3 regions of the Mesorhizobium sp. BR1-1-4 genome follow, and region 1 is predicted to be linked to each of the others. Evidence: riboswitches for the same ligand, from Rfam matches in the RefSeq annotation. Region 1 holds a riboswitch; each other region holds the start of a gene.
What was found. A riboswitch is a leader RNA that binds a small molecule or an ion and turns the genes downstream of it on or off. The one in region 1 is predicted to bind cobalamin.
Positions count from the first base shown of each region.

Region 2: it holds a riboswitch for cobalamin, as region 1 does, so the genes downstream of both, bluB (5,6-dimethylbenzimidazole synthase) here and LB571_RS13095 (DUF1636 family protein) in region 1, are expected to answer to the same signal.
Region 3: it holds a riboswitch for cobalamin, as region 1 does, so the genes downstream of both, LB571_RS22650 (aromatic ring-hydroxylating oxygenase subunit alpha) here and LB571_RS13095 (DUF1636 family protein) in region 1, are expected to answer to the same signal.

Region 1 covers NZ_JAIUIB010000005.1:273,307-277,913, reverse strand. The annotation lists gene LB571_RS13100 (winged helix-turn-helix domain-containing protein) at 52-1,251, shown strand; cobalamin riboswitch at 1,281-1,488, shown strand; gene LB571_RS13095 (DUF1636 family protein) at 1,526-1,954, shown strand; gene cobW (cobalamin biosynthesis protein CobW) at 1,957-2,994, shown strand; gene LB571_RS13085 (cobaltochelatase subunit CobN) at 3,014-4,607, shown strand, end outside.
Region 2 covers NZ_JAIUIB010000006.1:406,560-411,166, reverse strand. The annotation lists gene LB571_RS16090 (pirin family protein) at 1-787, opposite strand, end outside; gene LB571_RS16085 (DUF2277 domain-containing protein) at 827-1,093, opposite strand; gene LB571_RS16080 (exodeoxyribonuclease VII small subunit) at 1,186-1,437, opposite strand; gene LB571_RS16075 (histone deacetylase family protein) at 1,441-2,367, opposite strand; cobalamin riboswitch at 2,546-2,728, shown strand; partial or broken gene bluB (5,6-dimethylbenzimidazole synthase) at 2,731-3,405, shown strand; gene LB571_RS16065 (hypothetical protein) at 3,522-4,505, opposite strand; gene LB571_RS16060 (TetR/AcrR family transcriptional regulator) at 4,596-4,607, opposite strand, start outside.
Region 3 covers NZ_JAIUIB010000010.1:260,961-265,567, reverse strand. The annotation lists gene LB571_RS22655 (DUF680 domain-containing protein) at 1-6, opposite strand, end outside; cobalamin riboswitch at 498-700, shown strand; gene LB571_RS22650 (aromatic ring-hydroxylating oxygenase subunit alpha) at 813-2,060, shown strand; gene LB571_RS22645 (hybrid-cluster NAD(P)-dependent oxidoreductase) at 2,138-3,238, shown strand; gene LB571_RS22640 (PqqD family protein) at 3,180-3,809, shown strand; gene LB571_RS22635 (serine kinase) at 3,842-4,607, shown strand, end outside.

The DNA of each region.
Region 1 (4,607 bases):
GGAATCACGCCGGGCAATGACGCCAGATAGGTCCATCAGGGACGCATACGCATGAAGGAAAAGATCTCGCTTGCCGCCGCCCGGCGCATCGCCCTCGCCGCCCAGGGATTTCTCGATCCCCGCCCCGCCGGCACGCCGGACCGCCGCCATTTCGCCCGCGTTCTGTCCCGCACCGGCCTGTTGCAGATCGATTCCGTCAGTGCGGTGGTGCGCGCTCATTACATGCCGCTCTATTCGCGTCTCGGCCCCTATCCCCTCGCTTTGCTCGACAACGCCGCCGTAACGCGCAAGCGCACCGTCTTCGAATATTGGGCGCATGAAGCCTCGTTCCTGCCGGTCGAGACCTACCCACTGATGCGCTGGCGCATGCAGCGCGCCGAGCAAGGCGATGAAATGTATCTGGGGCTGGCCAAATGGGGCCGCGAGCACGCCGCCTATATAGAAGAGATCTACCGCGAGGTCGTCGCGCGCGGGCCGATCGCCGCTTCGGCGCTCGAAGGCCAGAAAGGCTCCGGTGGCTGGTGGGGTTGGAGCCATGCCAAGCACGCCTTCGAATGGCTGTTCTGGGCCGGGCGCATCACCACCGCGCACCGGCGCGGCTTCGAGCGCTTTTACGACCTGCCGGAGCGCGTGCTGCCGCAGGCGATCCTCGATCTGCCGGTACCGACGCCTGAGGACGCGCACCGCGAATTGCTGCGCATTTCCGCCCGTGCCCATGGCGTGGCGATATCAGGCGACCTGCGCGATTATTTTCGGCTCTCGCCGGCCGACATGAAAGGCCGGCTGGAGGAACTGGTCGAACTCGGCGACTTGCTGCCGGTCCGTGTCGAGGGCTGGGACAAGCCGGCTTACCTTCACAAGGACGCCCGTATCCCGCGCAAGATCGAGGCCCGCGCTCTGCTGGCGCCGTTCGATCCGGTCGTCTTCGAGCGTTCGCGCTCGGAGCGGCTGTTCGACTTCCATTACCGCATCGAAATCTACACGCCGGCCGACAAGCGCCAATACGGCTACTATGTCCTGCCTTTCCTGCTCGGCGACAGGATCGTGGCGCGCGTCGACCTCAGGGCTGACCGGCCGGCCAGTGTCCTGCGCGTCCATGCCGCCTACGCCGAGCCCGGCGCACCGCCCGAAACCGCAGCCCAGCTCTTCGAGGAATTGAAGCAGATGCAGGGCTGGCTTGGCCTCGAGCGCATGGAAATAACGCCTGCCGGCGACCTCGGCCCGGCGCTGTCCGACATCGCGGTGTCGTAAGCTCGCGTTGACACCGCTGCCCGCAAGAGCCTAAATCCCATCCAGACGGTCTCCTCTCGGCAAAGAGAGGAGCCAAGAGGGAATGCGGTGCGGGATTGAAAATCCCAAATCCGCGGCTGTCCCCGCAACTGTGAGCGAAGAGCCAAGGCCGAAAGCCACTGGGATTGTCCCGGGAAGGCGGCTACCCAAGGCGATGACCCGCGAGCCAGGAGACCTGCCGTCTGGAATGCAAGAATCCGATCGCCTGGCGGGTTTTCCGGGCAAGGAGCCTGATGTGGATCGCGACAGCAGTTTTTCGGCTGAAACAACCGACATTTCGTCCGGCGGGGATCATCCCCTGGCCGGCATCACGGTCATTGTCTGCGCTTCCTGTCGCGACGAGACTGGATCCGACGCCCATCCCCGGGCCGGCGAACTTTTGGCCGAAGATACGCGCCAAGCCGCCTCGGGCGAGAAGATTCGCATCCGCACGGTCGAATGCCTCGGCAATTGCAAGCGCCGGCTGAGCGCCGCGATCCTGCGCGACGGCTGCTGGAGCTATGTGTTCGGCGATCTGACCGCGAGCAGCGGCGCCGATCTCGTCACTGGCGCGAAACTCTTCGCCACCTCGAGCGACGGCCTCATTCCCTGGCGGGGCAGGCCCGACAGTCTCAAGCGCGGCCTCGTTGCCCGCATCCCTCCCCTCGACATGCTGAAAGATTGATCATGACAACATCTCTGTCCCGCGTTCCCTGCACCGTCGTCACCGGCTTCCTCGGCGCCGGCAAGACGACGCTGGTCCGCCATCTCCTGGAAAACGCCGGCGGCAAGCGGATTGCCATCATCGTCAACGAGTTCGGCGACATCGGCATCGACGGCGAGATCCTCAAGGGATGCGGCATCGACACCTGCCCAGAGGAAAACATCGTCGAACTGGCCAATGGCTGTATCTGCTGCACCGTGGCCGACGATTTTGTGCCGGCGCTCGACAAGATCCTGTCGCTGACGCCGAAGGTCGACCATATCCTGATCGAAACCTCGGGCCTCGCTCTGCCCAAACCGCTGGTCCAGGCTTTCCAGTGGCCGACGGTGAAGAGCCGCGTGACCGTCGATGGCGTCATCGCCGTGGTCGACGGTCCCGCACTGGCGGAAGGCCGCGTCGCCAATGACATGGACGCCCTGCAGGCGCAGCGCGCGCAGGACGAGAGCCTCGACCATGACGACCCGGTCGAGGAAGTGTTCGAGGACCAGATTTCCTGCGCCGACCTGATCATCCTGTCGAAGAGCGACCTGATGGACGCCGCCGGTTCAGCCCGCGCCAAGGCCATCGTCAACGAACACTCGGCCCGCGCCGTAAAGATCGTGCCGACGTCTCATGGCAAGGTCGATCCCTCGGTGCTGCTCGGGCTCGGTCTCGCCGTCGAGGACGACATCGAGAACCGCAAGTCGCATCATGACGGCGCCTTCGACCATGAGCATGACGACTTCGACACGTTCATCGTCGACATTCCCTCGATCGCCAATCCGGACGAATTGGCCAAGCGCGTCGCCGCGGCCGCCGAACAGGAAAACGTGCTGCGCGTGAAAGGCTTCGTCGAGGTCGGCGGCAAACCTATGCGGCTCCTGCTGCAAGCCGTCGGCCCGCGCGTCAATCATTACTACGACCGCGCCTGGACCGCTGGGGACGACCGCCGCTCGCGGCTCGTCGTCATTGGCCTCAAGGGGCTGAACCGCCCGGCGATCGAACGTATCCTCGCCGGCTGATTTTCAGGCCCGGGCCGCGATGCACATCCTCACCACGACCTCCGCCTCGCTCGACGACCTCGCCGAGCCTGTCGATCTCAGGCAGGCGCCGGCGGATATCGTAGCCCTGTCCTTCACCGACAGCGATCTCGCCGGACTGGCTGCGGCGTGGAAGGCCGACGCTGGTCGCCTGCCCTCGATGCGGCTGGCCGCACTGCGCGACCTGCGCCATCCCATGTCCGTCGACCTCTGGATAGACAGCGTCGCCCGCCACGCCAAAGTCATCCTGGTGCGCATCCTCGGCGGCTACGACTGGTGGCGCTATGGCTGCGACCAACTGGCGGTGATTGCCCGCGAACGCGGCATCAAACTGGCGCTGCTTCCCGGTGAAAGCCACGACGAGGATCTCAGGCTGGTCGAAGCCTCGACGCTGCCCCGCGCCGAACTGGACGGCCTGCTCGGCTATTTCCGCGAGGGCGGCCCGGCCAATATGGGCGCGCTGGTGCACAGGCTGGCAGGCTTGGCTGGACAGGATGCGCCCGTCGCCAACCCGGTCAGCGTGCCGAAGGCCGGTTACTATCAGGCTGGATTGGGGGTCGCGGAAGAGCCGGCCGGTTCCAATAGCGGCACTCCCATTGTCCCGATTCTCTTCTACCGATCGATGCTGCTCGCCGCCGATGTCGCCCCGATCGATGCGCTGGCCGAGGCTTTGCGCTCCAGGGGATTGGCACCGGTGCCGATCTTCGTTTCCAGTCTGAAGGATCCGGTGTCGCTGGCGTTCGTCGAAAATGCCATCGCATCGCTGAAACCCGCCGCGATCGTCACCGCGACCGCGTTCGCTTCCGGCGCCGAGCCCGGCGTCGAAACCTTGTTCGACCGCGCCGGCGTGCCCGTCTTCCAGGTCATCGTCGCCACCACGCGCCGCGACATCTGGGAAAACAACCAGCGCGGCCTGGCGCCCGCCGACCTTGCCATGCATGTCGTGCTGCCCGAACTCGACGGCCGCATCCTCGCCGGCGCCATTTCCTTCAAGGCCGAGAGCGATATCGATCCGGCGCTTGGCCATCGTGCGTTGGCGAACCGCCCGGAACTGGATCGGGTGGAGCAAGTGGCGGGGCGAGTCGCGGCTTTCATCCGGCTGCGGGAGACGAAGCGGGAGGAGCGCAAGCTCGCGATCCTCATTCCCGATTATCCCAGTGCCCCTGGCCGCACAGGCTATGCGGTCGGGCTGGACGTGCCGTCCAGCGTGCTGGCCATGCTGCGCGACTTGAGCGAACAGGGCTATGCCGTTGACGGGATTCCGCAAACGCCGCGTGAATTGTTGGATTTGCTGGAGCATAGCAACGACGGATTGGCCCTACAGGAGTATTTGAGCTTCTCGAAGGAGTTGCCGCTCGCAGCAATCGCCGCGGTAGAAGCCGCTTGGGGAAACGCAGAGGGGACAGGTTTGCGCGAGGCGCCCCCCTCTGTCCTGCCGGACATCTCCCCCTCTAGTGGGGAGATCGAACTTGCGTCGCGGCTTTCGCCAACTACCAACATTGCAGAAGGAACGTCGGCCTGCGAACTGCCAATCTCCCTCCTAGAGGGGGAGATGTCCGGCAGGACAGAGGGGGGCGTGACAGAACGCCAGCCTC
Region 2 (4,607 bases), on a different contig from region 1:
TCGAACCGAGAGACGCGCCGCCGAACAGCATGAAATGCGCACCCATCGATGACGATATGATGATCTCGTCGCCGGGCCGGAACACCAGCAGCCGTTCCGCTGGAAAGGCATCACCCGAAATCGAAACCTCGCCCTCCAGCGTGTAGATGGCGCGCTCCTCGGCATCGCGCGGGATTTTGACGCTGGCGCCAGGCGCCAGCCGCAAATCTGCATAGAGTGTTTCGGAATCGGCCCGCACCGGAGACCGCAACCCCTGGAAATCGCCGATGACGACGCGGCCGCTGACGCCTTCGGCGTCGATTTCGGGAAGCCGCAGCGCCGCTGTGTTCTCGAACACCGGTGCCACCTCTTCCTTGCCGTCCGGCAGAGCCAACCAGGTCTGCAGGCCGGAGATCGACATCGGCGCGCCGCGCAATTCCTGCGGCGTGCGTTCGGAGTGGACGATGCCGCGACCGGCCGTCATCAGGTTCACGTCGCCGGGTTGAATGACCATTTCGGTGCCGAGCGAATCGCGGTGCCTGATCTTGCCGTCGAACAGATAGGTCACGGTCGACAGCCCGATATGCGGGTGGGGACGGACATCGAGCGCCTGGCCCGCGCGCATGATCGCGGGACCCATTCGATCGAAGAAGATGAACGGCCCGACCAGGCGCCGCTTGGCGGTCGGCAAGGCGCGACGCACCTCGAAACCGCCAATGTCCTTGGCGTTAGGGATAACCATCAGCTCGATCTGGTCGCTGGCGAAGGCATCGCCGGCCTCAGGGTCCTTGCCGGGGAAGAAGCTCATGAACTCTCCTCGTCAGCGGTCAGTGGGCGCTTGGGCATATCAGGCGAACCGGATCGCCGCTTTTGCTTTTAATTTGGCTGCCACCTCTTCGCGATTGCGCGGATGCTGGTGGGTTTCGAGGGAATCGAGCAATTCGCGTGCGGATGCCGCGATGGCTTCGACGGCATGATCGAACGCATGCTGGTTCTTGGCAGAAGGCCGCGTCGTGCCGCTCAGCTTGCGGACAAACTGCAGTGCCGCGTCGCGGACTTCGTCGTTGGTTGCCGGCGGATCAAAATTGAACAGGGTCTTGATGTTTCTGCACATCGCTTCCGTATCTCCTCTTGTCCGTTTCAATCGGGACGAACTGTATCCTCAATGATGATCGTGTCCAAAAACCGGTAAGGCTGCTCCGGACCTCAGTCCGCGTCGAGCGGCTCGGTTCCAACCGGCTTGCCGTCGCGCGACAGCCTGATCTTCTCGACCTTGTCCTCGGCGGCCTTCAGCAGCCGGTCGCAATGAACCTTCAGCGCCTCGCCGCGCTCGTAAATCCGGATCGACTGGTCGAGCGGTACGTCGCCACGCTCCAGATCATCGACGATCTTCTCCAGTGCGTCGAGTGCCTGTTCAAAGCTCATCGCCTTGACGTCTTCGTTGATCTCACCGGTCATCATTCATCCTTTCATCAGTCGCCCGACATGGGCGGCGACCGAAAATGCCAATCCCTGCAGATCGTAGCCGCCCTCGAGCAGGCTGACGAGCCGGTTGCCGCCGTGGATTGCGGCGCGCTGCATCAGCTGGCCGGTCGCCCAGTCGAAATCGTCCTCGGTCAGATTGATTTCCGCCAGCGGGTCGCGATGGTGCGCGTCGAAGCCGGCCGAAACGATAATCAGATCCGGCGCGAAATTGTCGAGTGCCGGCAGCACGCGCGACAGGAACGCATCGCGAAACACCTCGCTGCCCGTCCGAGGCGCCAGCGGCGCATTGATGATGTTGCCGGCGCCGGTCTCACTCTTCGCGCCCGTGCCGGGATAAAGCGGCATCTGGTGCGTCGAGCAATAGAGCACCGAGGGATCGTCCCAGAAAATATCCTGCGTGCCGTTGCCGTGATGCACGTCCCAGTCGACGACCGCGACACGCTCGGCGCCATGCTTCCTCTGCGCATGGCGCGCTGCGATTGCCGCCGTGTTGAAGAAGCAGAAGCCCATGGCCGTGGTCTTTTCGGCATGGTGGCCGGGCGGGCGGGCGGCGACGAAGACGTTGTCGGCGCGGCCCGCAAAGACGTCGTCGACGGCGGCATTGGCGGCACCGATCGCCGTAATCACCGCCTGCCAGCTTTTCGGGCTGGCAGTGGTGTCTGCGTCGATGCGGGCAATGCCTTCGTCGGGGACGGCGGCGCGGACACGCGCGACGAAATCGGCGGGATGCGCGTAGAGGATGGTCGCCTCGTCGCCTTGCGGTGCCTCGACGCGGTCAAGCGTGGCAAAAGCTTCGTCGTCGAGCACGCGCTCGATGGCGCGCAGGCGGTCGGGCCGCTCGGGGTGACCGGGCGGCGTGATGTGTTCGAGAAAGATCGGGTGCGTGTAGAGACGGGTGGCCATGCCCCCTATCTAGTGCCCCTGCGCCGTGATGGCCATGCGTCGCGGCTTGATCGCTGGGGAAAATCGAACCTGCGTCCATTGATGTCGCTGCGGGCATTGGCGGCGCCGGCCCTTCGGCGTAAGGTCGCAACCACTGCCTGGTGCCCGCCGGGCTGTTTGTTTTAGCCGCATTTTGCGACGCCAAGTGATTCCACTTGGCTGCAAATGCTCTGGCGGGAGAATCGGGAACACGGTTGAACTCCGTGGCGTGCCCAACGCTGTGAGGGGGACCGCGCCGGTAAATGCCACTGTCGATGACGGGAAGGCACCGGACGCGGGTTGATCCCGAGCCAGAAGACCGGCCTGGCAGGCATCGTCATCCGCATGGTCAGGCGGATGACATCGATTGCAATCGCAAGGGGACAAGCGATGCCGGAAGCTATGACCGCTCCAATGGGCGATGGATTTGACCAGATTGCGCGCGACGCTGTTTACCGCGCCATCTTCACGCGGCGCGACGTCCGCAGCCATTTTACATCGGAGGCGATCGACGACGAGGTGCTGGCGCGGCTGCTGCTTGCCGCCCATCACGCGCCGTCGGTCGGCTTCATGCAACCCTGGAATTTCATTATCATTCGCGATGCCGCGCGGCGGGCGGAAGTGCGCGACCTGTTCCTGGCCGCGCGAGAAGGGGAACTGCCTGAAATCGAGGCAGAACGGCAGGCGCTCTACCGCAAGCTCAAGCTCGAAGGCATTTGCGAAAGCGCTCTCAACATCTGCATCACCTGCGACCGCGAACGCTCGAAAGGCTCGCCGCTGGGGCGCTGGCACAATCCGGAGATGGATCTCTACAGCACGGTCTGCGCGGTGCAGAATTTCTGGCTGGCGGCACGCGCCGAAGGCGTTGGCGTCGGCTGGGTCAGCATCATCGAGGCGCAAGCGCTGAAAAGCTTGCTGGCCATTCCCGACCAGGTGACACCGATCGCCTATCTCTGCGTCGGCCGTGTTTCCGAGTTCGCACCGAAGCCGGATCTCGAAACACACGGCTGGGGCCGGCGGCTGCCGTTGCCCGAGCTTATCATGAGCGAGACTTTTCGCGCGCAAGGCGAAGCGCCGCTCAAATCAGCAGTGGCGCGCCTCGGCACCGTCGCCGGTGCGCCGGCGAGGCCGGTTGATCAGCTCGTCGCGCCGGCAGTGCCCCACCGTGAGCCACCGAAAGAAGCCAGTGCCTTGTCCTTGAGTTCCCTGAACTTCGACGAGGCTTCGGCCAGCCTGGCGTCCCAGGCGGCATCGGGCACCTGACCTTCGATGGTCTTGAAATAGACCTGCATCAGGCAGGCAATGGCGAACGGCTCAATGAAGGCCGCCTTGAAAGCCCAGGCAAAGACGATTGCCAGCACGAAAGCCCAGCCGGCGAGCTGCCCGGGCATGACGTAAAGAATAGCGGCTGCCGGAGCCAGCATCAGCAGGAAAATCACGAACGACACGCCCCACATGATGACCCCTAGCCAGACGGCATTCTTGACCATGGTCTTGCCGTTCTGGGCGTAGAGCACAACGCCTTGGCGCGCGGTTTCGAACGGCGAGGACGAACTGATGCGGATGTTGTAGCCGAGAATGATCTCGTCGACATAGGTCAGCGACAGGCGAATCACCGTGTTGAGGAACGAAACCAGGCCGCTCAGGCCAGGAATGGGCAGGAAGGCCGCGATGCCGCCGAGCAGGCCGGTGATGGCGCGTATGGCGCCCTTGACCAATTGGTCGACGACGAAAAGGATGTTGGCCTCGGCAAAACGCTCGGTCACGACTTCTTTCGCGTAGGCGATCTGGTTCTGGCCGTCGGGAATATCATTGCCGTCGATCAGATGCACCATGACGGCGATATGGCCCGCCTTGACGACGTAGAGAATGTATTCGCGGATCCAGTAGACGGCGATCGAGACGATGCCGAAACCGACCACGCCGCCCCACATCGCAAAAGACAATGGTCCGTCGGGATCGGTAGAAATATGGCCGACGCCATAGCCGACGGAGGCGCCGGTGCCGGTGGCCACGATGTAGGCCAGCGTGATGCCGAAATAGACGATCATGCGAAAGACAATGAAAGGCCAGGTCCGCATCATGATGGACACCGACCTGCCGATATCGAAATCCCACATGCCCCGAATCTCCCCTCAGAGATGGCTGCGGAGGATGCGCTCAAACCGGCTATTGTCAATTGCAGGCAGTGGCGGGACTGCCATGGTGGTTCATCTTGAAAG
Region 3 (4,607 bases), on a different contig from region 1:
TTTCATTTTTGTACTCCAGTATTTTTCCCGTCCGTCTAGCGGCGTGTCTTGGGATTAAATCGCGTCGTTCGGACAGCCCCGATGTGGGAGAGCCCCCTTGCCGTTTCCAATCACGAAGTTGTTCAGCGTGGACCATGACTCCACCACTTGAAATTGTACCAACGCCTTCTACATGTCTTATTTTTCCGTTTGATATCAAATAGTTGCATAAGATCACGCCCCGATCACCAACTGTGTCGGAAGGCTGGGCGTTCACACCGTCCTGCACGCACCGTCAACAGAAACGAACCGTTCGGTTCGATTTTAGACTCTGCTAATAGTCACTTTTCGAAACCATTAACCCTTTTCCGGCCCGCTGAGGGTCGAAAACGGTGCCCGCGCACCTGGCGAGAAGAGGCGATTCCCCCGCTGCAACCGCGCCGGGACGATCCCGCGTACGTGTCGCGCCGCATGGATGCGATGTCGCTTTCGTGCCGATGTCGCAAACCCTGTCGTGATTAGATCGAGCGATCTCAGGTGCCGCTGCGTGACGACGGAGCGGAGAATTGGGAAGCCGGTCAGATTCCGGCGCTGCCCCCGCAACGGTGGTGGAGTTCAAGTCGCAACGGGAGACCACTGGGCGAAAGCTTGGGAAGGTGTCGCGATGGTCCGCCAGGACAACTCCAGAGCCCGGAAACCAGCCCGAGATCGCTAGAACTCGACTGATCGCGGTGGGCGGTCAAGGGGCGGATGGTGTTGTCCGGCTTTCGCCGGCTTGCGCCCAGTCCTTCCTCCATCACCACCAGTTCAGTCCTTGAAAATGAGGACAGGACATGGACGCGCGCAACGACATGCTGAGGCTTTTGAACGGCCGCAGACAGGGCCTTTCGCTGGAACAGCCCTTCTATACCGACCCGGACTACTTCAAGCTTGACATGGAACTGATCTGGTATCGCGACTGGCTGTTCATCGGCCATGATTGCGAGTTGCCCAAGCCGGGCAGCTTCATCACCGTGCAGATCGGCGACTATCCGGTCGTGCTGGTGCGCGATCAGCAGGGCAAGATCAACGCTTTCCACAATTCCTGCCGCCATCGCGGCAGCCGCGTCTGCAACACCGACAAGGGCATGGCCGCCAAACTGGTGTGTCCCTATCACCAGTGGACCTACGAACTCGACGGCCGGCTGCTGTTCGCCCGCCAGATGGCCGATGGGTTCGACAAGAGCCAGTTCGGGCTCAAGCCGGTCGCCTGCGAAAGCGTCGCCGGCTATGTCTTCATCTGCCTGGCCAAGGAGCCCGCCGACTTCGCGCCGATGCGGGCGATGATCGAGCCCTATCTCCAGCCGCACCGGCTGAGCGAGGCCAAGATCGCCTTCGAGAGCACGATCATCGAGAAGGGCAACTGGAAGCTGGTCTGGGAAAACAACCGCGAATGCTACCATTGCGCGGGCAACCATCCTGAGCTGTGCAAGACCTTCCCGGAAGCGCCGACCGTGACCGGCGTGCAAGGCGCCGACAGCGATCCGGAGATGCTGGCCCACTGGGCGAAGTGCGAAGCTGTTGGCCTGCCCAGCAAGTTTCGCATCGACCCGGCCGGACAATACCGCGCCACCCGCGCGCCGCTGCTGCGCGATGCCCAGAGCTACACGATGACCGGCAAGCGGGCGGTGAAGAAGAACCTGTCCGACAGCGTCTCGGCCGACCGGATCGGCACGCTGATGCACTATCACTACCCGACAACCTGGAACCATATCCTCGTGGATCATGCGGTGACGTTCCGCGTGCTGCCGGTCAGCGCCACGGAAACAGCGGTTACGACCAAATGGCTGGTCCACAAGGATGCCGTGGAAGGCGTCGACTACGATCTCGCCGAACTCACCCATGTCTGGACCGAGACCAACGACCAGGACCGCCGCATCGTCGAGGAAAACGCCTTCGGCATCCTGTCGCCGGCCTACGAGCCCGGTCCCTATTCGGAGCTGCACGAGGGCGGCGTCATCCAGTTCGTCGACTGGTACGCGCGCTTTATGGGCCCACGGCTTTCCGAAGACGGCCGGCCTGCTCTGCGCAGTGTCGCCTAGCGCATGTCGGCCAAAACTGTGCAGCGGCTTTGGGATCACGACATGCCCAAAATGAAAAGTATGCAGGGATGAACGCCATGACTGATCTTGGCCTCTATCGCCACCTCGACCAGATGGCGCCGTGGAACGACAGGCTGCAGGTGCTGGAAGTAACCGGCGTCAGCGACGAGGCGCCCGACGTCAAGACCTTCACCTTCCGCTCCGACAACCAGACCTGGTTCCGCTACAAGCCGGGCCAGTTCGTGACGCTGGAATTGCCGACACCGGACGGCCCGCTGATGCGCACCTACACGCTGTCATCATCGCCGTCACGGCCATTCTCGATCGCGGTGACAGTGAAGGCGCAGGCGGGCAGCGTCGGCACACGCTGGATGTTCGATCACCTGACGCCCGGCTCGCACGTCAAGGCCTATGGACCGGGCGGCGACTTTTCGCTGCACAGCCACCCGGCGGCGAAATACCTGTTCATCTCGGCCGGGTCGGGCGTGACGCCGATGATGTCGATGCTGCGCTGGCTGAACGACTGCGCGCCATGGACCGATGTCGGCTTCGTCAATTGCGCGCGGCGCCCGGAAGAGATCATCTTTCGCAAGGAACTCGAACTGCTCGGCGGCCATATGCCGGGGCTGTCGCTCGGCTTCATGATCGAGGAGCGGTCGAGCCGCGAGGGCTGGTACGGCCATATGGGCCGCATCGACGCCATCCGGCTGCCGCTCCTGGCGCCCGATTTCCGCGAACGCGAAATCTTCTGCTGCGGCCCCGACCCTTTCATGCGCGCCGTGCGCGGCATGCTGGAGGCCGCCGGGTTCGACATGGCAAAATACCATCAGGAGAGCTTTGCCGCGCCGGCGGCGGAGGAAATCCCGGCGCCGTTTGCCTCGCCGGCTGAAGACGGCGCGGCGATTTGCGTCGAAGCCGCGACGCCGATCCGCTTCGCGCTTTCGGATGTCGACGCCGACTGTGTCGGCGGCCAGACCGTGCTGCAGACGGCGCGCGCCTCGGGCGTGCGAATACCGGCCGCCTGCGAATTCGGCCTTTGCGGAACTTGCAAAGTGAAGAAAGTCTCCGGCAGCGTCGAGATGAGCCACAATGGCGGCATCCTCGATCATGAGATCGATGATGGCTTCATCCTGGCCTGTTGTTCCAAGCCATTGTCGCCGCTTGAAATCGAGGCTTGATCCGCCCGGCTTTCGACTGAACCCGGAAATGGTCCCCCGTTGCTGGCAAAGGTTACCTTGCCAAGGAAGACCTGAAAGTTTAGGCGTTGTTGGTGGAAGCGGTCCTGCTGGCGGGCAGGAAATGCAGGACGGGGCAACAATGACGCATGACTCCCACGCCTATGCGGTAGCGAGCCGGGATATCGTTTTCGAATCTTTCGATGGCGAGGCCGTGGTGCTCAATCTTGCCAATGGCAAATATTTCGGCTTTTCCGATTCCGGCAGCAAGGTATGGCAGGCGCTTTCATCCGGCGCGGACGCCCAGGCTCTGGTCGGGCTGAGCGCCGGCGGCTCGACAATAGGCCAGGCCGAACTCGAACGCTTCATATCGCAATTACTCGAATTGGGTTTGCTGGTGCGCTTGGACGCGGCGGCGCAGCCTTTGCCGGGCGATTTGCCTGCCGAGCTTGCCGCCACGAACGAGCCGCTCAATGTGAGCATTCACGACGACCTCGCCGACCTGATCGTCGTTGATCCCATCCACGAGGTCGAGGAACCTCTCGGCTGGCCGGCGGTCAAGCAGGCTTCCTGAGGGGGCGGCCGCAGCGTGATGGAAGGCGATTGATGCCGCGCGTCACGCTCGAAACCTTGCCGGATTACGCCAGGTATCTCATCGCCGCCGCTGAAGGCGCGGCCGCGTGCTATCCGACCATGCGAAAGGTTCGCCTGCCCTGGCTTGAACTGACCGTGCATCTCGGTCACGGCGTGCTTGCCGATGCATTGGGCCATGCTTTTGTCGAGCCCGGGCATGACCAGCCGGCACCGTCCACGGGTCGCATCTTCATCGCGCATCCCGGCATTGACGGCATCCCGGAGCCGGCGCACTGGGGCGATGCCCATTTCACCGAGCACGGTTTTGCCAAACAGCTCGCCGAAGCCGGTTTGCGCGGGCACCATTTCCACGACCTGGATTTCTGGCAGGTCTACGATCCGCACCGCCGCGTCGGCGTGCAGCTGATGGCCTCGGCCGATGCCTTTCCGCCCTGGGAGCCGGGAGCACCGCTGCGTGGCTTCCTGCACTGGGAATATGCCGCGCGCGGCATGCGGCTGACGCATGCCGGCACGCTTGGCATCGACGGCAACGGTATTCTGCTTGCCGGCTCGGGCGGGGCCGGGAAATCGGGGACCGTCGCCGCCGGCCTGCTTAACGGGCTCGACAGTGTCGGCGACGACTATGTGCTGATCGATCTCACCGACGGCGTGACCGCGCGCCCGCTTTTTTCGACGTTGAAGCAGGACACGAAAGGTTTCGCCCGGCTGGGCCTGCGGCAGCGGCTAACCATGCAAGGCCCGCTGAACTGGCAAGGCAAGCGCACGTTCCATATTCACG